DNA from 2 places in the Halobacillus sp. K22 genome. Region 1 is predicted to be linked to the other one. Evidence: a T-box and tRNA genes for the amino acid it is inferred to sense, from the RefSeq annotation. Region 1 holds a T-box; the other holds one or more tRNA genes.
The links. The T-box of region 1 lies ahead of alaS (alanine--tRNA ligase). A T-box ahead of a tRNA ligase gene usually reads a tRNA of that ligase, here a tRNA-Ala.
Positions count from the first base shown of each region.

Region 2: it has a tRNA-Ala gene. The T-box ahead of alaS (alanine--tRNA ligase) is inferred to sense a tRNA for this amino acid. The anticodon was not compared.

Region 1 is NZ_JBQQCN010000001.1:224,552-235,315, forward strand. It holds gene greA (transcription elongation factor GreA) at 256-732, opposite strand; gene udk (uridine kinase) at 893-1,546, opposite strand; gene ACTWPM_RS01180 (O-methyltransferase) at 1,602-2,231, opposite strand; gene mltG (endolytic transglycosylase MltG) at 2,341-3,480, opposite strand; gene ACTWPM_RS01190 (DUF1292 domain-containing protein) at 3,624-3,908, opposite strand; gene ruvX (Holliday junction resolvase RuvX) at 3,924-4,340, opposite strand; gene ACTWPM_RS01200 (IreB family regulatory phosphoprotein) at 4,337-4,609, opposite strand; gene alaS (alanine--tRNA ligase) at 4,672-7,308, opposite strand; T-box leader at 7,405-7,618, opposite strand; gene ACTWPM_RS01210 (AI-2E family transporter) at 7,660-8,727, opposite strand; gene ACTWPM_RS01215 (sugar phosphate isomerase/epimerase family protein) at 8,968-9,783, opposite strand; gene recD2 (SF1B family DNA helicase RecD2) at 9,804-10,764, opposite strand, start outside.
Region 2 is NZ_JBQQCN010000016.1:89,890-100,653, forward strand. It holds gene ACTWPM_RS12745 (phospholipase) at 382-666, shown strand; gene glmS (glutamine--fructose-6-phosphate transaminase (isomerizing)) at 738-2,540, opposite strand; gene glmM (phosphoglucosamine mutase) at 3,020-4,372, opposite strand; gene ACTWPM_RS12760 (CdaR family protein) at 4,512-5,465, opposite strand; gene cdaA (diadenylate cyclase CdaA) at 5,458-6,267, opposite strand; gene ACTWPM_RS12770 (zf-HC2 domain-containing protein) at 6,428-7,090, opposite strand; gene sigW (RNA polymerase sigma factor SigW) at 7,104-7,667, opposite strand; gene ACTWPM_RS12780 (Spo0E family sporulation regulatory protein-aspartic acid phosphatase) at 7,828-8,001, shown strand; gene rocF (arginase) at 8,026-8,928, opposite strand; tRNA gene ACTWPM_RS12790 (tRNA-Ala) at 9,142-9,214, opposite strand; tRNA gene ACTWPM_RS12795 (tRNA-Gly) at 9,218-9,292, opposite strand; tRNA gene ACTWPM_RS12800 (tRNA-Lys) at 9,331-9,403, opposite strand; tRNA gene ACTWPM_RS12805 (tRNA-Gln) at 9,694-9,768, opposite strand; tRNA gene ACTWPM_RS12810 (tRNA-Tyr) at 9,889-9,974, opposite strand; tRNA gene ACTWPM_RS12815 (tRNA-Thr) at 9,997-10,072, opposite strand; tRNA gene ACTWPM_RS12820 (tRNA-Val) at 10,090-10,165, opposite strand; tRNA gene ACTWPM_RS12825 (tRNA-Glu) at 10,172-10,246, opposite strand; tRNA gene ACTWPM_RS12830 (tRNA-Thr) at 10,266-10,337, opposite strand; tRNA gene ACTWPM_RS12835 (tRNA-Asn) at 10,341-10,415, opposite strand; rRNA gene rrf (5S ribosomal RNA) at 10,455-10,568, opposite strand.

The DNA.
Region 1 (10,764 bases):
TCTTAAGGATAAGCTTCCGTTACTGGAAGACTTGATATCGAGATATATGTTGAGCTGAAGGTCCTTCGGGGGACGATTTCGCTTTCCCCACCAACCCGCTCCTCATCTCGTAACGGCCCCAATATATATCGAAATCGAGTCTTCAACTATCCGGCCCTATTGTGTAATAAGACCCTTATGAAAAATCAACAATAAACTCTAACAGAGCCAATAATAAAAAAGACAGGGAAGCCCCTGTCTTTTATTTATAAAATTCTATTCTACAGTTACGATTTTAACATCTATATCTCCACCTGGGGTAGCTACAGACACTTTGTCGCCTACTACATGTCCAATCAGGCTTTGGGCCATAGGTGAATCATTGGAAATTTTCCCTTCAAATGGATCAGCTTCAGCACTTCCTACGATTGTATAAGTTTCTTCTTCTCCATCTGGAAGCTCTTGAAAGGTTACAGATTTACCTAAGCTTACTGTATCAGGATTGTCATTATCATTTTCAATGATAACCGCATTTCGAATCATATTTTCTACTTGAGTAATGCGGGCTTCCACAAATGCTTGTTCATCTTTAGCCGCATCATACTCAGAGTTCTCAGAAAGATCTCCAAAGCCGCGTGCAATTTTAATACGCTCTACTACTTCTTTACGACGCTCTGTTTTTAAATGGTGCAGTTCGTCTTCGAGCTTTTGCTTTCCTTCTTCTGTCATGTAATAGTTTTTTTCTTCTGCCATCTTCTTTAAACACTCCTTTAATCCATCAAAAAATTGATGTTCCCTCATATAGGAAATGAGCGATACCTTCGTATGCTCATTAGTGAATTACTATACTTTACACGAGGACTCTTTATTGTAGAACTACTATTGAAAACTATGCCAGATTTCTGGAAGGTTTTCAACTATTTTCTGAACTGAAATGGTGTTGCGTTTCATTGAGGACCGTCTGAATCTTTGTAGCCATTAAGTCAATAGCTACGTGGTTTTGGCCCCCTTCTGGAATGATAAGGTCTGCATATCGTTTCGTAGGTTCTACGAATTGCAGGTGCATCGGACGTACCACATTAATGTATTGTTCAATTACAGAATCCAGTGTGCGTCCACGTTCATTGATATCTCTCATCATTCTGCGAATGATCCTTACATCAGCATCCGTATCTACGAAGACTTTTATATCCATTAAATCGCGTAAGCGTTCATCTTCTAAAACAAGAATACCCTCAACGATAATAACCTCTTTAGGCTCAACATGAATAGTCTCTTCCGAACGAGTATGCATTTTATAGTCATAGGTAGGTTTCTCTACCGATTTCTGATCAATTAACTGTTGAAGGTGCTCCATCAGCAAATCATTGTCAAAAGCAAGAGGGTGATCATAATTCGTCTGTAACCTTTCTTCATAGGGAAGGTGACTCTGATCCTTATAATAATAATCTTGCTCTACCATTAGAATTGTTTTATCAGCAAATCGCTGGATAATGGACCGGGTGACGCTTGTTTTCCCTGACCCTGTACCTCCGGCTACTCCAATAACTACAGGTTTGTCTTTCATGTTTCTGGTTTCTCCTTTCATCCCAAACATATTCTCTGAACTGTGCGGGGTTCAGTTATTTTTTTATAGTGATAGCTACACCATCGCCAATTGGTACAATTGTCGTGTGATAATCGGGATTTTGAATAAGCCAATGATTGAAACGGCGTATTTTCCGTGCAATTTTTGCCATACGCTTATCTGCTTGTGATTCATCCACAACATACCCCTTAAATAGAACATTATCTGAAATAATTACACCTCGTTCAGATAATAACGGTTCGTATAGGTGAAAGAATTCTTCATATTTACCTTTAGCAGCATCAATAAATAGGAAGTCATAAGAACCTTCTTTCTTAACTTCTTCCTTCAGCTCAAGAGCATCTCCAAAGAGGAGTTTGATCCTGTCTTCAGCTCCATGTTTATTAATAAAGTGCTGGGCATCTCTATAACGATTCTCGTCTCTTTCTATTGATACAATATTACTTTCAGGTGAAGCTTCCAACATACGAAGGGCCGAATATCCTATTGCGGTGCCTATTTCCAAGATGCGTTCAGGTTTATGCATACGAATCAGCTGCATTAGAAAATGAATACCAGCCGGCTCCATAATCGGTATATTCTTTTCCTCAGCGTATACCTCCATGTTCGCCAATTGGCCAGTGGAAGGTGGCAGCAATGATTGCACATATGCGTCTTGCTCCATGATGTTAACATCCCTTCATATTTAATTTACATCTATTTTACAACCCCATTATTTTAACATATAAAAATGGAGGAATGCGAGTAATCTCACATTCCTCTTCAATAATAAATTAATTATTGTTAATGTACTTGTTTTTCTTTTCGTTATGCTTTTCCAGAGTTTTTGAATAGTAAATATTTCCTTCACTATCTGCGAGGAAGTACAAGAAGTCTGTATCCGCCGGCTGAACGACAGCTTTTAAGGAATTCTCATTAAAATTGGAGATAGGTCCAGGAGGCAATCCTTCTTCTTCGTACGTATTGTAAGGAGAGTCGACTTCAAGATCTTCATATAAGACTCTGTCTTTATGCTCACCTAAAGCATATAATACGGTGGGATCCGTTTGTAATGGCATTTCTTCTTCTATGCGATTATAAAATACACTAGCGATTTTCTTTCGATTCTCAGAAGTTCTGGCTTCATTCTCTAATAGAGAAGCCATAGTCATCAACTCATGTAAAGTCATTTCATCATTAAGTAGATCCAACTGGGCCAGTTGTTCTTTGTAAGGCAGCACTACCTCTTTAGTCTGATCTAACATTTTTTTAACAATCTGATCAATTGTAGGATCTTCTACATAAACAGGATAAGTAGAAGCAAATAGATATCCTTCAAGAGGATATTTAATCTCTTCATTTAATATCTCATCTGTTAACAGCTCGGGGTACTGTTCCATAAGTTCTTTCACATATTCTTTATCATTTACTTTTGCTAAAAATTCGTCTTTAGTAAATGGAAGTTTCTTTGCTAAAGTACCCGCAATCTGATCGAGCGTACGGCCTTCAGGTATGGTTACCTTAAATGCCGGATCTTTAATTAATTTACCTGACTGAAGTGAATCAATAATTTCGTTCAGTGTCATAGACGAAGTAAGCTGATATTCCCCAGCCTGGAAACCTGATTCATTATTAAATTTTGTATAAAACCTAAAAATTAAATCATTTTTAATTATTTCATTCTTTTCAAGAATCCCTGCAATTTGAGAAGTGGATGAGCCCAGGGGTATTTCTACGCTCTTTTGACTTTCATCGTTGGGGTCCACAGGCTCAAGGGCGGATTTAATATAAAAGTAACCGCTCAAACCTACGACAAGTAAAAAAAGCACCAATATTGTAAGAATGGAAGCTACAATTTTTCGTACCGTGCCAGCTTCCTCTCTGCGTTTTTTTAGTCGAGCTTTATAACTTTTTTTGAAATTTCTTTCTGACAACAGACTTCCTCCTTCCATCCGGTACATTATACTACAAAACGCGAGATCCTTTCCACATCAGCGGTATAATTTCTATAGTTCAAAAGCTTCCCATAATAAAAAGCCTGCAGTTTTTGCAGGCTTTTTATTTGTTCGGTACCTAATTAGGTTAAATCTTCATCTGTTAAAGTATTCAGCATCTCTTCAACCATTTCCCACTCATCATCAGACTCGATCTGGTAGAGAGCAAGATCATCTTCCTCATTGCCTTTTTCTTCATACCGAAAGGCAAAAACCTCTACCTCGTCTCCCTCTTTCTGCTCAGCAGGAATCACTGCAATATAGGATTGTTCCGTCTGCTCAACATCGAATGTGAACAATACTTCAAATAAATGTTCCTCTCCATTTTCATCTGGAATTACTATACGTTCTTCTTTTTCTAGTGCCATGATAAAACGTCCTCCTTATTGTTTAGAATCTAAATAACTCTGCAGAATGATGACAGCGGCCATTTTATCAATGACTTTCTTTCGCTTCTTTCGACTGACATCGGCATCCAACAATACCCGTTCTGCTGCCATTGTCGTTAAACGCTCGTCCCAAAGGTGGGACGGGATCTTATATTCTTTTTTTATCCACGCGGCGAAACGCTGGCTCGCTTCTCCTCTCGGTCCTACAGTCCCGTTCATATTCTTGGGAAAACCAACCACTGCTTCTGTAATTTCATGATCTTCAATGATCTTTTGAAGCGGTCCTCGAACCGTATTAAAGTCGGTTTCATCCCAATGAATGGTCGTCAGTCCTTGTGCTGTCCAACCAAAAGCATCGGAAATAGCGACTCCTACCGTTTTTTCGCCTACGTCTAAACCTATTTTTTTCATTCATTGCCCTCTTTATTCTCTCTGATGTAAAACTTAACTAACTCTTCGATTAGTTCATCACGTTCAATTTTACGAATCAAGTTTCTGGCATCCTGGTGACGCGGAATATACGCTGGATCTCCGGAAAGTAAATAACCAACTATTTGGTTGATAGGGTTATAGCCCTTTTCTTGAAGAGCGCTGTGTACAGATAGCAGTACAGAGCGCACATCTTGATCAAACGGTTCCTCTGAGAAGTTAAATCTCATTGTTTTATCCATTGAGCTCATTCATGTCACCTCGCACATATTAGTCTTTACTCTATTATATACCTATTTTACTTAATGGAAAACTAAGAACCTTGATTTACGTACTCTTTTGCAAATTCTAAGGCCTCAGGGATCTTAGTAGCATCCTTGCCTCCGGCCTGAGCCATATCCGGACGACCTCCGCCGCCTCCGCCGCATCTGGAAGCAGCTTCTTTAATTAAATGTCCCGCATGGTAACCTTCTTCTACTAAATCTTTCGATACTCCTGCAATTAGTTGAACTTTATTTCCATTAGGTGCGGCAAGCAGTATAATACCTGACTCAATTTTTTGTTTTAAATCATCAATCATAGAACGCAAAGCATTCATATCCTTCACATCCACTTGTTTTGCAAGCACTTTGACGCCGTTAATTTCTTCAACTTCGTCAAGGATAGTTGAAGCCTCCATATTAGAGATTTTAGCACTTAAAGATTCATTTTCTCTCTGCAGATCCTTAATTTCTTTATGAAGGACATCAATTCGTTCAGGTACCTGCTCTGGCTTAGTCTTTAAGCGTTCTCCTGCTTGCTTTAACAGGGTTTCTTTACCATTCATATACAGGTAAGCATCTTTAGCGGTCACAGCTTCCATCCGTCTGGTTCCAGCGCCAATCCCTGTCTCTGATACAATTTTGAACAAACCAATTTCTGCGGTATTTACAACATGACACCCACCGCAAAGTTCCAGGCTGTAGTCACCTACTTGGACAACACGGACAGTATCACCATATTTCTCTCCAAATAACGCCATAGCTCCTTTTTCTTTAGCTTCTTCGATAGAGCTGTATTCTACTCTTACCGGAATAGACTGCCAAACCTTTTCGTTTACGATGGATTCGATTCTCTCCATCTCCTCATTGGAAACTGAGCCAAAATGGGAAAAATCAAATCGTAAACGATCAGGAGCTACAAGCGAACCAGCTTGATTGACATGGTCACCTAATACGTCCTTCAAAGCCTGATGAAGCAAATGGGTAGCCGTGTGGTTCTTGACTATAAAGGAGCGGGATTTCTCATCAACTTCTGCATGGACCTTGTCTCCCTTATGAAGCGAACCACTTTGAATCACCGCTTCATGCATGTGCTGTCCGTTTGGCGCCTTTTGAACATTGGTTACTTCTAATGAAACATTGTCGTTTTCTATAAGGCCTTTATCAGCGATCTGCCCGCCGCTTTCGGCATAGAAAGGTGTTTTATCCAGGAATACGTAAACTGTATCGCCTGCTTCTGCTTGTTCACTAAACTCTTTGCCTTTAATCAGCTCCACGATTTCTGCTTCTGTATGAAGTTGATCATAACCGGTGAATTCACTGGCTACATGAACGTCACCGAGTACACCCTCCTGAACCTGCATAGAACCGGTTTTCTGACGAGCTTTCCTTGCACGTTCCCGCTGCTTCTCCATTTCAAGCATGAAACCATCTTCATCTATAATAAAACCAGCATCGGCCACATACTCTTCCGTTAGCTCTTTTGGAAAACCATACGTATCATAGAGACGGAACACTTCAGTGCCAGGGAATATATTACTGCCCTTTTCTGATTCCTGTTTCATAATCGTGGACAGCATTGCAAGTCCATCATTCAATGTTTCGTGAAAACGCTCCTCTTCCGTTTTAATCACGTTTTGGATAAAGGACTGCTTCTCTTTTACCTCCGGATAGAAGTCGAGCATAATTTCAGCTACTTCCGGTACTAATTTGTACATGAAAGGTTGATCTATACCAATTTGTTTAGCAAATCTTACAGCTCGGCGCAACAAACGGCGCAGAACGTATCCTCTTCCTTCATTAGACGGCAGAGCCCCGTCACTTACTGCAAAAGAAACTGTACGCATATGATCAGCTATAACTTTAAAGGAAGAATCTCCTTCCTCACTTTCTCCGTACTTTCTACCCGAGATAGACTCTGTAGCTTCGATTAAAGGTTTGAATAAATCTGTTTCGAAGTTGGTCGGAGTATCTTGAATAACGCACACAATCCTCTCAAGTCCCATTCCTGTATCAATGTTTTTCTTTGGTAAGGGCGTGTACGTATCATCAGGATTATGGTTGAATTGGGAGAATACCAAGTTCCAGATTTCTAAATACCGTTCATTTTCTCCTCCCGGATAAAGTTCAGGATCTTGAGAATCATTCCCGTATTTTTCACCACGGTCATAAAAGATCTCAGTATTTGGTCCACTTGGTCCTTCACCAATATCCCAGAAATTCTCTTCAATACGGATAATTCGCTCTTCATCGAGCCCGACAACATCCCTCCAAATGGAATAGGCCTCATCATCTTCTGGATGAACAGTAACAGATAACTTACTTTCATCAAATCCAATCCAATCTTTACTAGTTAAGAATTCCCATCCCCACTTCATTGCTTCCTCTTTAAAATAATCCCCAATGGAAAAGTTGCCTAACATTTCAAAGAAAGTATGGTGGCGGGCTGTAAATCCAACATTTTCAATATCGTTGGTGCGGATGGATTTTTGTACATTCACAATTCTTGGATTCTCAGGAATGACCCGCCCGTCAAAATATTTTTTAAGCGTAGCTACTCCACTGTTAATCCAAAGAAGTGTAGGGTCTTCATGAGGAACGAGAGAAGCACTTGGTTCCACACTGTGATTTTTTTCTTTAAAAAAGTCTAGAAACATTTGGCGGACTTCAGCAGATGTCCATGATTTCATGTAATTACCTCCTTAATGTATAATGCATCATTCTTCATGCTCTCATAATAAGACATTCATTATCTGTACGAACAAAAAACTCCCGTCCCTGCCATTGGCAGGGACGGGAGTTTAAATCCGCGGTACCACCCTGATTATAGACATTAAGCTGTCTATCACCTCTAACGCCAATAACGAGGCGCGACTCCGGCGGGGATTAACCGCACTCAGGAATAGCTTTCAGCAACCCTGTCCATAGCATACTTCTCAGCCTGGAGTATGCCTCTCTAATCATGGGTAATTGCTTACTTATTTCCTTCACTGTTTTTCGTTCGTATAGTGTCGATATGCGCTATTATAGATAACTGTTCCCTATCTGTCAATATGAAGGCGTCCTTTATGAACTTCACTGACAATTACTTTTAAACATGTAAGGACCGGTACAGCTAAAATCAATCCAGGAATTCCAGCAAGTTCACCACCAGCAAGTAAGGCAAAGATAATGACCAGTGGGTGGATGTGAATACTTCTCCCCATAATATATGGAGAAAGCAAATTCCCTTCAAGCACTTGAATCACAACGACCACAAGCAGACTAAAAATAAGAGTTTTTACCGAAATAGTAACAGCTACGATTAAGACCGGTACAGCCCCAAGCAAAGGGCCAAAATACGGAATTATATTCGTTAATCCTGCTATAATTCCGAGAATAAGAGGATAGGGAAGCTCCACCAGCCAAAACCCGACAGAGGCCAGCGCCCCTACAAAAAGACTAATCAGAAGCTGGCCGCGAATATAGCCTCCTAAAGAATGACTAAGTTCCCTGGTCAATCTTCGAGCTTCATCATGCCAGGAACCAGGTAGTAGAGTCATCAAAGAGTGACCGATCAATTTGTAGTCTTTTAAGAAATAGAATGTCATTACGGGTATGACAGCAAGTAAAAAGACCATATCAAAGACCCCAGTTAAACTTGTTAGTACGGTCATTAATTTTGTGCTGATCCATTCTTCGAAATTTGAAAAGCTCCCGTCCAGCTTTTTATGAATACCATCCGGGAATCTCTCTGTTTGAGCATATAACTGTTTAGTCCATTGTTGATATGATTCAGTTAAGGCAGGAACTTGCTCGCTCAAAAGTCTTATCTGAGCTACCAGTCGGGGATAGCCTTTATAGATTCCTAAACTTACAAGAGAAAAAAATGCCAAAAATATAAACAGGATAGCAAGCGGTCTTGAAACACCCGTCTCTTCCAAAAGATTCACAAGAGGATGGAGTAGTAAGGAAAGCACAAGCGCCAATACAAAAGGTAGAAGGATTCTTCCAATCATGATAATAATATGATCATAATAGGGAAACAGCCAGGCTAGTAGTAATAGACTGAGAAGCACAATGAAGAAGATGACAAACCGACGTACCCACTTGGCTGTTTGATCACTCATCCTTACTTAAGATCCTTGTTGATAGAATATGTCATTGAGAGAGCTTAGACTGCCATCTTCTTCAATTTGGTTTATATTCATTTTACCGTTTTCAATGGCTAACTCTAGACAGCAATTCCAACAATAATATTGTTCGTTTCCTATTTTACCAAGATTTTTGCTCTTACAATTCGGACATTTCATGGGGAGACATACTCCTTTTTTACAAACCAGTATGTCCTTCCCGAATAAATTCATACATTAACCTATGAGATTACGAATCCATTCTAACCCTTCATCCACATACGAATCAGATGGCCTCGAGTGAGGAGTATGCTCCAGGATGAAGTATCTTCCTTTTCTTTCAGACAGAATTTCAATCATGGACTTCATATCATAGTGACCATCTGTTTCATTTAGGCCTGGATGAATTGGTACCCAGTAATATTTATTATTTGAAAAACTCACGTTATGTACATGAACAACGGTTGTGTACGGCAGCAAGGGCACAATATATTCTTTCCATTTATCCCCTGCTGCCATTCGATAATCTCCCATATCAATACAGATAGATAGTTGATAGGTTTCCCACACTTTTTTAGGGAATTGCTGAAGATAATGAATGCCTGCGGGGGAACGATTAAGCCCGAGTTTTGGTTCACAAACAATAGAGATTTTGTATCTTTCCTGCAGCTCAGAGAGGTAACGAAGTCCTTCCTCAATTATAGGACGAGGATTTGAGCTCACAGAGCCCTTAAAATATGGAAAATGCACAAGAATGTATTCCGCACCGACGCTTGCTGCTAAAGCAACTTCCTTTTCAAAATTCTTTCGGGCTTCCCCAGGATCCATAGACACATAATCGATTAGATCGTACTTGCTGTTTCCTCTAATTAGTGGCGAATGAATTCCAAAAGAGACCTTATTTTGCTTAGCCATTTGAAGAAAATGATAAAAAGAAGCTTTATCTGGAAATTCTCCAATTTCAATATGATGAATTCCTGTTTTGAATAACTGATCAAACTGATCTGGATCACTTAAAATGGTGCTGCCGGATATCCCCAGCTTAGACCTCATAGTCTGTCTCCTCCTTAAATTTACATAAAATCATAAGGGGACAATTCTTCTTCATTTTCCGCTTCTTTCGGTACCGCCTTGTCCTGGAGTTTTTCTTTTAATCTGGTATAACGGAGATTCGTATCCGTCGACTTTACGCCTTCAAGAAATGCATTACGATCTCCACAGATGATCAGCGATTGCTTAGACCGGGTAATAGCTGTGTAGAGCAAGTTTTTCCGGAGCATCCTCTTGTAGCTTCGGACCACGGGAAGAATGACAATCGAAAATTCACTTCCTTGAGATTTATGGATCGATGTACAATAAGCCAGCATCACATTATTCAAATCTTTTTTAGGATAAACGATTTCTTTTCCGTCAAAATCAATGACGACCTGCTCCACACCATCCACGTTTTCTTCCTCACGAAATATCGCTACAATTTCACCTATATCTCCATTATAAACACCGTCTTCAGGCTGATTAACCAACTGAATGACTTTATCCCCTTTTCGATACGTCTGATCTTTAAATTGGATATCTCGCTTCTGCTTGTTTTTAGGATTTACAACTCGCTGAATCTCTGAATTCAGTTTATGAATGCCTACATCTGTGCGGTACATGGGTACAAGAACTTGAAGTTCTCTCAGGTTAATACCTTTATCGATTGCTTTTTTCACAATATGGGTAACTATATCAGCCAACTGATTTTCCTGAGCTGGTATAAAATTAAAATCATGCTCTTTAGCCAATGATAAAGCGGTGCACTGATCATTTTTAATCTCATGAGCAAGCTGGATAATTTTTGAACCTTCCTTTTGACGGTAAACTTCCGTTAGTTTCGAAGCTGGCAGTTGCTCGGAAGCAAGCAGGTCAGCCAGTACTTGGCCGGGACCTACCGATGGAAGTTGGTCTTCATCCCCTACTAGGAGGACTTGCATGCCTGAAGGAATAGCTCGAAATAATTGATTTGCAAGCCAAATATCCACCATCGAAAATTCA
Region 2 (10,764 bases), on a different contig from region 1:
TCCTCCTTTAATATAATATCCGCTCTTAGTGGTATAACCTGTTTCGGGCATCCTCATTCACTTTTTCAATCCTTGTTTCATCGTATGCAGCCGTTTTTATCAATTTGCATGTAGTTAAAATGAAAAGAGACCAAACACACTACTTAAAGACGGCTTCAGGTCTGGCCTAAACTGCCTACTTAGACCATACCCGCTCCAATTATTTTTTTAACAATCCATTCGTTCATTTCTTGAGATTATTACAGGCTGCCTATTCGCTCTATAATTTTTATAACCCTTCATTTCTGGGCTGATGAAGAGGCTGGATAGTAGAATCATCATATGATATAGCACAAGAGGTCCTGCGCACGGTTCAGCTATTATGAAGGAGGAGAAAGTACAATGAAACGCCATAAACGCCTCTACCGTTCAGGCTTTTGCCTGTTTCCAGGGTATAATTACTGCGGGCCGGGCTGCAGCGGACCGGGAGCGCCTGTGAACGCTGTAGATTCCGCTTGCAAGGCTCATGATGAATGCTATAGGTATTACGGGAATTATTGTGAATGCGATATAGCTTTTATACGCCAATTAGAACAGCTTCAGAATCCTTATACAGTTGAAGGGCGTCAAGCAAGAATGTTGTATAAATACATGAAATTACAGCGTCTTTTCACCTGTGCGTTTTAAAGCTCATAACAAAAAACAGGCAGCTGAGTAGTAAAACCTCAGCTGCCTGTTTTTTATATTATAAAGTATTTTTATTCTACTGTCACACTCTTAGCTAAATTACGAGGCTTATCAACATCGCAATCACGGTGAAGCGCGGCATAATAAGAAATAAGCTGCAGAGGAATCACAGAGACAAGCGGTGTAAGAAGATGATGGACATGAGGAATCACAAATGCGTCTCCCTCTTTATCCAGTCCCTTCATACTTATAATTAAGCTGTTTGCCCCACGTGCTTCTACCTCCTGTACATTACCGCGAATAGAGTAGTTAACATTCTCTTGAGTGGCAAGGGCTATAACAGGGGTACCATCTTCAATTAGCGCGATGGTTCCGTGCTTCAATTCACCGCCGGCAAAACCTTCCGCTTGAATATAAGAAATTTCTTTTAATTTCAGTGAACCTTCAAGTCCTACATAATGATCGACACTGCGGCCGATGAAGAAGCAGTTGCGGGTGGTCGGCAGGTATTCCCGAGCCAACTCTTCCAGTTCTTCCTTCTGGTCGGTTAAAGCTTCCATAGCGTTGGCAGCAATTCCTAATTCCTGCATTGGATCAAATTCGAGCTCTAGACCCTTAGCACGTGCGGTATCAACAGCAAGGATAGCCAGGACGGCCATTTGTGCTGTATAAGCCTTCGTGGATGCAACTGCGATTTCAGGTCCTGCATGCAGGTGCATTGTATAATTTGCTTCCCGGGAAAGGGTGGATCCAGGCACGTTTGTGAGCGTTAACGCTGGATGACCAAGTTCTTTTATCTGGACAAGTACGGAGCGGCTGTCCGCTGTTTCTCCGCTTTGAGAGATAAACAAGAATAAAGGCTTTTCAGAAAGAAGCGGCATGTTATAAGAGAACTCACTGGCAACGTGAACTTCCACTGGAATATTCGCTAATTTCTCAATGAATTGTTTTCCTAGAAGTCCTGCATGGTAACTCGTTCCAGCAGCAATGATATAAATGCGGTCACAATTTTTCATAGCCTGACGAATATCAAGGTCCAGCTTAATATCATCATTTTCATTTTTGTATTCTTGAATGATCTTACGAATGACAAATGGCTGTTCGTCAATTTCTTTAAGCATGAAGTGCGGGTAAGTTCCTTTTTCTATATCTGTAGCATCCAGTTCTGCTGTGAATGGTTCACGAGATACGGCAGTTCCGTCCAATTGTTGAATTTCTACTCTATCACGCTGAACGATAACCGTTTCTTTATCCATCAGCTCCAAGAATTGATCCGTAACATGCAATGCAGCCATAGAATCGCTGGCGACCACATTGAAGTCGTCCCCAAGACCAACTAATAATGGACTCTTATTTTTAGCCACATAAATCGTGTCTTTATTCTCACGATCAATTAGAGCGATAGCATAGGAGCCAGATAGTAATTCTATTGCTTTACGAAAAGCAGCTGCTACATCGTCCATTTGCTCATTTAACACTTCGATGAGCTGGACAATGATTTCTGTATCCGTTTCACTCTTCATATTCACATCAGCCAGATACTCATCACGGATATCGATATAGTTTTCGATAACACCATTATGAACAATGGTGAATCGCTCAGAAACACTTTGGTGCGGGTGAGCATTTTCACGGCTTGGCACACCATGTGTTGCCCAGCGAGTGTGACCGATTCCAAGAGTAGCTTGATTACTTTCATCAACAGCTTCTCTTAAGGCAGCAATGCGCCCTTTTACTTTAAATACATTCACGCCTTCATTGTTTAAAGTGGCAATACCCGCAGAGTCGTACCCGCGATATTCCAATTTCTCAAGACCATTTAATAAAATATCCTTCGTATCCTCTTGTCCTATATATCCTACAATTCCACACATAAATTGTTGTCCTCCTCAAATTATGGAGTAAGGGCAACGAATGAGCATCGATCTAATTCAGGGGCCGATTCGCTGCCCCTCTCCCGTCACATTTCTTTACTATTCAGCACTATGTTCAGAGGATTTGAGCAAAGAGTCGCCTCTTTGGTTTAACCTTTGAACTTCCAGTTGAGTGCAGCAACTGGGAGGCATCCGCCGAACGTTCGATGAACCTCCTCCTCGTCAACTGTGTTACTTCTCCAGCACACAGTCCTGGCGCTTTTAGTAAAAACTGAATTCTTTCCTCCTTTTCTATGCTAGAATCCGGCCCTTAACCTTGCATTACCAAAACAGGGCTATGGTAAACTTATTTTTTTATAGGCCAGCTTTTATTTTACCTGAACCCTCATTTATAGGTCAATCTTTATTCCAAGGTCCTGGAAAAAACCTCGCTATATAATATGCGCAGAATGCACCCATGTGCATCCTGCGCCTTACCCTTATTCTTCTTTCATACCCAGTTCTTCTTCTACTACTTCTACTACTTTGTTCACGTAGGTTTCACATTGTTCCTCTGTTGGTGCTTCGACCATAATACGTACAAGTGGTTCAGTTCCTGAAGGGCGGACAAGTACCCGTCCGCTGTCCCCCATTTCTTCTTCTACAGCCTGAATCGCTTCTTGAACGCGCGGGTGAGTCTGTACTCTGTTTTTATCAATGACCTTCACATTCTTAAGCACTTGGGGAAATTTCTCCATTTCACCGGCAAGCTCTGACAGAGGCTTTCCTGTTTCTTTCATAACATTGACAAGCTGAAGAGCAGAGAGAAGCCCGTCGCCGGTGGTATTATGATCAAGGAAAATAATGTGGCCTGATTGTTCACCACCCAGATTATATCCGCCTCGGCGCATTTCTTCCATCACATACCGGTCTCCTACTGCAGTTTTATCACTCTTCATACCTTTAGATTCTAACGCCTTATAGAAACCGAGATTACTCATCACCGTTGAAACGACCGTTGAATGAGCAAGCGTGCCATTATCATTCATGTACTGAGCACAAATATACATAATGCGGTCACCATCAACAATATTACCTTTTTCATCCACTGCAATTAACCGGTCTCCATCTCCGTCAAAAGCAAGACCAATGTCCGCTCTTTTTTCCTTAACCAGTTCCTGTAGTTTTTCAGGATGGGTTGATCCAACACCTTCGTTGATATTCAATCCATCAGGTGATGAACCAATAGATGAGATATCAGCTTCTAAATCAGCAAACAAATGAGAAGCCAGTGAGGATGTTGAACCGTGTGCGCAGTCTAATGCGATATGCAATCCATCAAAATCATAATCCACTGTCTGCTTAAGATGCTGTAAGTATTTTTGTCCACCTTCGAAATAGTCATTAATTTGTCCTAGATCAGAGCCGGATGGACGTGGAAGTGTATCTGTCTCTCCATCAATCAGCTCTTCGATTTCTTGTTCTTGAGCTTCTGTTAATTTGAAACCATCAGGTCCAAAGAACTTGATCCCATTATCCTCCACGGGATTATGGGATGCAGAAATCATAATTCCTGCTTCTGCCTGAAGAGCTTTCGTCAAAAAAGCTACCCCCGGAGTGGAAATAACTCCAAGGCGCATAACTTCAGCACCAATGGATAACAAACCGGCAGCTAGAGCGCCTTCAAGCATTTCTCCGGATATTCGTGTATCACGTCCGATAAGGACTTTAGGCTTTGTAACCTCTTTTGTGAGCACATACCCACCATATCTGCCAAGTTTAAATGCAAGTTCCGGGGTCAGTTCTTTATTAGCAACACCACGGACCCCGTCCGTTCCAAAATATTTTCCCATAAATAAAACCTCTCTTTCTGTAGTGAACCTGTTTGTATTCTTAAGCTGCATCTATTTTTGATCGCTGAAAAGAACCATAGATAATTTACGTTATCGGTAAAGCACTCTGCGAAACATTTTCAATTGTTGTGGGACCATATCATTCCACTTCAATATCCACTTCAAGCTTTTCTGGTTCCACAGAGGTAACCCCTTCCGGAACTGGAATGTCCACTTCCAGTGTCTGGTCTTCCGTAACTTCAGTTATATCTACAGGAATCTCCTCCAGCTTATTGATAACCGCCAAAACATCTTCCGGGCCGTACAACGTAACTGTGTCTGTAGAAGTAGTCACCGAATTGACGACTATCCCCTCAGGAGCCCCGCCTTGTGCAGTAACCTCAACAGGGACTTCCTTCTTCCGTTTCGATATTGGAACATTCACTTTAACTGTTGTAGGATCTACCAGCACGTTCAGTTCATTGCCTTGCTCGTCATATACTTTCACAGGTGCTTCCACATCTTCCAGCGAACTTTGAGCTGACCCAACATCGATTACAGATTTCACAGAAGCCACTCGATCTACTACAGACGCTGAACCTGTAATTGTTGCCATCTCCGGTTCCACCGTCGGATCTTCTATAACCAGTTCACTATCCAGTCTGCTTTCATTCAGGTAATCAACCTGCACTTCGAAATCCTCACTGACTTTTTCTTCAATAGTGACTTCGATAGTCTTTGGTTCCAGGGTAACAGACAGCTGATTCGATATCCCTGAATGCTGAAGAGAAACTTCGTGTACGCCGGGACCTAATCCATTTAAATCCACAAAGACCGTGAAATTCTTCTGGCGTACCACCGGAGTAACTACACTCGCCTGACCTTCGACTGTTACAGAAACCTCCTGAGGCAATCCACTTACTACATATTCTTCACTGTCAAATCTGATTTCCAGTGGAATATTGTCCATAGTCTCCATATCTGAAGAATTTTCATTAAAGAACAACGAATCAGAGTCCATATTATTATCAACATTTACTGTAATCCATAGTAAACCTGCCAGAATCAAGGAAATAATTCGGATAAACCATACACTTTTCAGCCAATTATCCATTCTTTTTCCCCCTCCAGTTCCAGGTTTTCACTGCAGCGGAGTAATCCAGTTCTGTCCGGAGGATTTCTTCCAGTTTTTCTTGATCCAGGTTTCTATGAAGTTCTCCGTTTTTCGTACATGAAATGGCTCCCGTTTCTTCTGATACCACAATGGTCAATGCATCAGTAACCTCACTGATTCCCATTGCTGCCCGGTGTCTTGTCCCAAGCTCCTTCGATATAAAAGGACTTTCAGACAACGGCAAGTAGCAGGCAGCTGCGACTATTTCATCATTTTTAAGTATTACGGCACCATCATGAAGCGGAGTGTTAGGGATAAATATGTTGGTCAATAATTCACTGGAAAGGTGGCCGCCAACGCGGATCCCTGTTTCAACGTAGTCTCCCATTCCCGTATCCCTTTCAATCGTTATAAGGGCTCCTATACGGCGCTTAGCCATATAATTACATGATTTGATTATAGCCTGAATTGATTTTTCAGTCGTATCCTCTTCGGATGAATTTCTACTGAAGAAACTCCCTCTTCCCAATTGCTCTAATGCACGTCTGAGTTCAGGCTGAAAAAGAATAATAATAGCAAGAAAACCCCATGTAATGGCCTGGGACATTAACCACCTTAACGTGGTAAGTCCAAATAAATTACTCAGTAACCATATACCCAGGATGACGAAAATACCTTTTAGCAGCTGCACGGCTTTCGTCCCCTGAATCAGCATGATTAATTTATATACAACAAACCAGACAAGGGCGATATCAACCGTAATTAAGAAATAATCTAATACATCAAATCCCCCATCAAGCATGCCTACACTTCCTTTTATTTTTAAGATCAAGCAATTTTTAGAAAAAAATTTACCTGTATTATTATATCACACTTCTATTTATCGGAATATGAGAAGCATTATTCAATTCAAACGAACAATTTCAGTATAAAAAAACCAGGGTGAAGTTTCACCCTGGAGATTATTCCTCCTGATCTGATTCAAACGAAAAGAGATCGGTAACTGTATGTTTCGTTTGATACCATACCCACTCATAGATTTGATTGACCTCGGTCAATTCTCCCGTATAGGCACGGAGGGTGGTTGAATCTAAATTATTTTCGATGTCACCCTTTGGCTTTCCATCAATAATATCACCATTAATGATGGTAACATCGCCTTTTATTTTTCCAAGGATTTTTAAATCCCCATTCCGGACGACCAGATCGTCGTTAATCGTAACTCCTTCAGGAACGATTACGGTATTATCCCTGATTTCCAGGTTTTCTTGTTTAGACACCGTTACATGGTGATCCTGATTCCAAGCCGAAAAAATTCCACTGAACATAAGAATGAAAAATACTGCTGCAGCCGTTAAAATTGGATGACGCTGCATGGTTCGAATATAGTTCTTCCGTTTTTTCTCTTTAGGAAGACTGCTCATTACGTTCGCCGTAAAATTTCTCGGGGCCGAAGCAGGACCTGTATTTTTTATCAGCGTAATCGAACGCTTTAATTCATGAAAATGGTTTTGACAGGATGGACAGGCTTGCAGATGGTTACGCAGTCGTCTCTCTTCTTCTCTATTTAGCTCCCCATCCAAATATTTATGCATGAGTGAAATAGCTTCTTTTTTGCAATTCATTCCCTCAACTCCTTTACACATGGCGAAGCCTTTTACGCAATGCTTCCCTGCCGCGGTGCACCCTGGTTTTCACCGTACCTACAGGGATGTCCAGCACTTCTGCTATTTCCTGAAGTGCTAACTCGTCTAAATAACGTAATACGATGACACTACGGTATTTAGGCGGCAAGGCCAATATTTCCTTATGGATATAACTCTGAAGTTCAAGGCTCTCCACCTCTTCTTCCGGCAAAGCCTGGTCAGCTGCCAATTGAGAATACATATCCAGTCCATCCGTCCCTCTTACTTCAGCATCGAGGTGATAATCCGGTTTCTTTTTACGGATTCGGTCGATTGTCAAATTGGTTGCAATTCGATATAACCAAGTTGAAAATTTCCTTTTCTCATCAAACGTATGGATATTTGTATAAGCACGGATAAAGGCTTCTTGTGCAAGATCTTCAGCTTCATAGGCGTTTCCAATCATACGTAAACAAATATGGTACACTTTGGTCTGATAAAAAGATACAATATCTTCAAACGCTGACTGGTCCCCTTTTTTCACTTCTTTAATTTTCTGTTTAATCATGGTTTCCATCTGCTATACCTCCGCTTTACTTGCGGTCGATATCCTTTACGGATGACCTCTGGTCTAAGTTTCAAAAAAAATATAAAAATATATCTTTTTATAAGTTTAACTTCTTTTAGTATGGGTTATAAGAGAGTAAATGTAAAAACTTACATAGGAGGAATGTTCCATGGAACAGGAAATATTTTTAATTAATGAAATTGAAACATGTCGTGAAGAAATGAGCAGGGCGGCAAGAAAGAACTCATTAACTTCCAAAGAGGTCCTGCAGATGAGTATTCGTTTGGACGAGCTTATGAACGAATATGAAAACCTTAAACAAAAAGAACAGCAACCTGCCTGAGACAGATTACTGTAAATAAAAACTTTATTTTAAACTTTCTCCAAATAAAGACCCCATCAAACCGACTGCGACACTTGCGGTCTTATTTTTTTCATCTAAAATCGGGTTAACTTCCACGAACTCCGCAGAAGTAATCATTTCGGACTGATAAAGCATTTCCATAGCTAAATGACTTTCGCGGTAGCTTAGGCCGCCAATTACAGGTGTACCGACTCCCGGCGCTTCATGAGGATCCAATCCATCAAGATCGAGACTCAGGTGAACACCATCCGTACGTCCTTTTAAGTATTCTACACTTTCTTCCATCACTTTAGTCATGCCCATTCGGTCAACCTCGTGCATGGTATAAACTTTAATTCCACGTTCCTTAATTAGTTCACGCTCGCCCTCATCTAATGAACGGGCCCCGATAATCACCACATTCTCAGGCTTAATCTTAGGTTCATAACCATGGATGCTTGTAAGTTTCTCATGCCCTATTCCCAGGCTTACCGCTAGAGGCATGCCATGGATGTTACCTGAAGGTGAACTGTCAGCCGTATTTAAATCCCCATGAGCATCGTACCAAATAACTCCTAAATTCTCATAATGTTTAGCTATGCCGGCTAAGGTGCCCATCGCTATACTGTGGTCCCCGCCAAGTACCAGAGGAAAGCGTCCCTCTTTCACAACCTTATCCACCTCTACAGCTAAACTTTGGCTTCCTTCAGAGATTTCATTCAAGTTTCTTAAATTATCAAGTTTCTCGTTTCCTGTCTGAGGAGGTAAAGGAATATCAATATCTCCTAAATCTTCTATATCATATTTCAATTGTTCTAAGCGCTCTCTCATCCCTGCATATCGAATCGCGCTCGGCCCCATATCGACGCCTCTTCTCATTTGGCCCAAATCCATGGGCACCCCAATAACGGAAATTTGTTTATTCATTTATTTTTCCTCCTTTATTCACTACTCTAATTGTATCCTTTTTTTGATAAATGACTCAACTAGACATCTTAGTGTATATATATGCGGCTATAGGCATCATAAAAGAGGCACACATGCATGATTACTTACTTTGCGTGCAAGTTTTGGCTAAAACTAAAAAAACTGACATCCATTACTGATGTCAGTTTCGTAATACATTCATAATCTTGTGAGTGGAGCCTAGCGGGATCGAACCGCTGACCTCCTGCGTGCAAAGCAGGCGCTCTCCCAGCTGAGCTAAGGCCCCATTTGGAGCGGGAGACGGGATTCGAACCCGCGACCCCCACCTTGGCAAGGTGGTGTTCTACCACTGAACTACTCCCGCATAAGTAGAACGGTCACAACATTAAAGTATTGAAGGAATGAGCCATGAAGGATTCGAACCTTCGACCCTCTGATTAAAAGTCAGATGCTCTACCAACTGAGCTAATGGCTCGTAATGTAATTTAAGATCTCGTTACTAGTGTGTGTCAGATGCTCGTCGTGTTGCAAGTTGGTTCAATGAAGCCTCACTCCTCGCAAGCCTGCAAAGAAGTCTATTCAAGTAGCTGGCTTGCTCTACCAACTGAGCTAATGGCTCTCGATGAAAATTAAACTCTCGTCACTAGCAGCTTAAGAACTTGAACCATAAGTATATTTCATCCATACCCCTGCTTATAAAGGATAAACATAGAAATTATGTAGCGAAAAATAAAAAATCCCGTCAATTTATTGAAGGAATTAAAATGGCTGGGCCAGCTGGATTCGAACCAGCGCATGACGGTACCAAAAACCGTTGCCTTACCGCTTGGCTATGGCCCAACAATTACAATGTTAGTATGGTCATTGAAATAAATAATATACATAAATATATATTTTTTCATAAAAATATGCTGATCTATGTACTATCAGCAATCAACCATGCTCTAACAACTAAATAAATGGTGGAGGGAGTAGGACTCGAACCTACGAACCCGATGGGAGCGGATTTACAGTCCGCCGCGTTTGGCCAACTTCGCTATCCCTCCACGTTAGTCAAAAAACATTTAGTGGTGCCGGCCAGAGGACTTGAACCCCCAACCTACTGATTACAAATCAGTTGCTCTGCCAGTTGAGCTAGGCCGGCTAACTATGAAATTAGAATGGTGGAGGATGCAGGGATCGAACCTGCGACCCCTTGCTTGTAAGGCAAGTGCTCTCCCAGCTGAGCTAATCCTCCATTACTTGGTGACCCGTACGGGATTCGAACCCGTGATACCGCCGTGAAAGGGCGGTGTCTTAACCACTTGACCAACGGGCCTTTTTTACATACTTCTGAGAGCTTCCAGCCGGATTTGAACCGGCGACCCCTTCCTTACCATGGAAGTGCTCTACCACTGAGCTATGGAAGCAAGTGGCTCCAACGGTAGGATTCGAACCTACGACCAATCGGTTAACAGCCGATTGCTCTACCACTGAGCTACGTTGGAATAATATAAAGCTTAAAAATGCTAAGTATAAGGGAAATGACGTGGCGGCGTCCTACTCTCACGGGGATCGACCCGACTACCATCGGCGCTGAAGAGCTTAACTTCTGTGTTCGGCATGGGAACAGGTGTGACCTCTTCGCCTTCACCACCACATCATATACAGTTCGAGGTGAACCCTCAAAACCGGATAAGGATCATTCAACCATCGGACGAGCGAACGTCTCTTCCGACTTCTTTTTAATCTGGCTACAGCTCCTAGATCCTCACTGTTCTAAGCAATCTCTCTTCAGGGTTGAAAGAACACAACCCTGCTGCGAGCTTACTTAGCCAGGCGGATCTGACCAGTCGC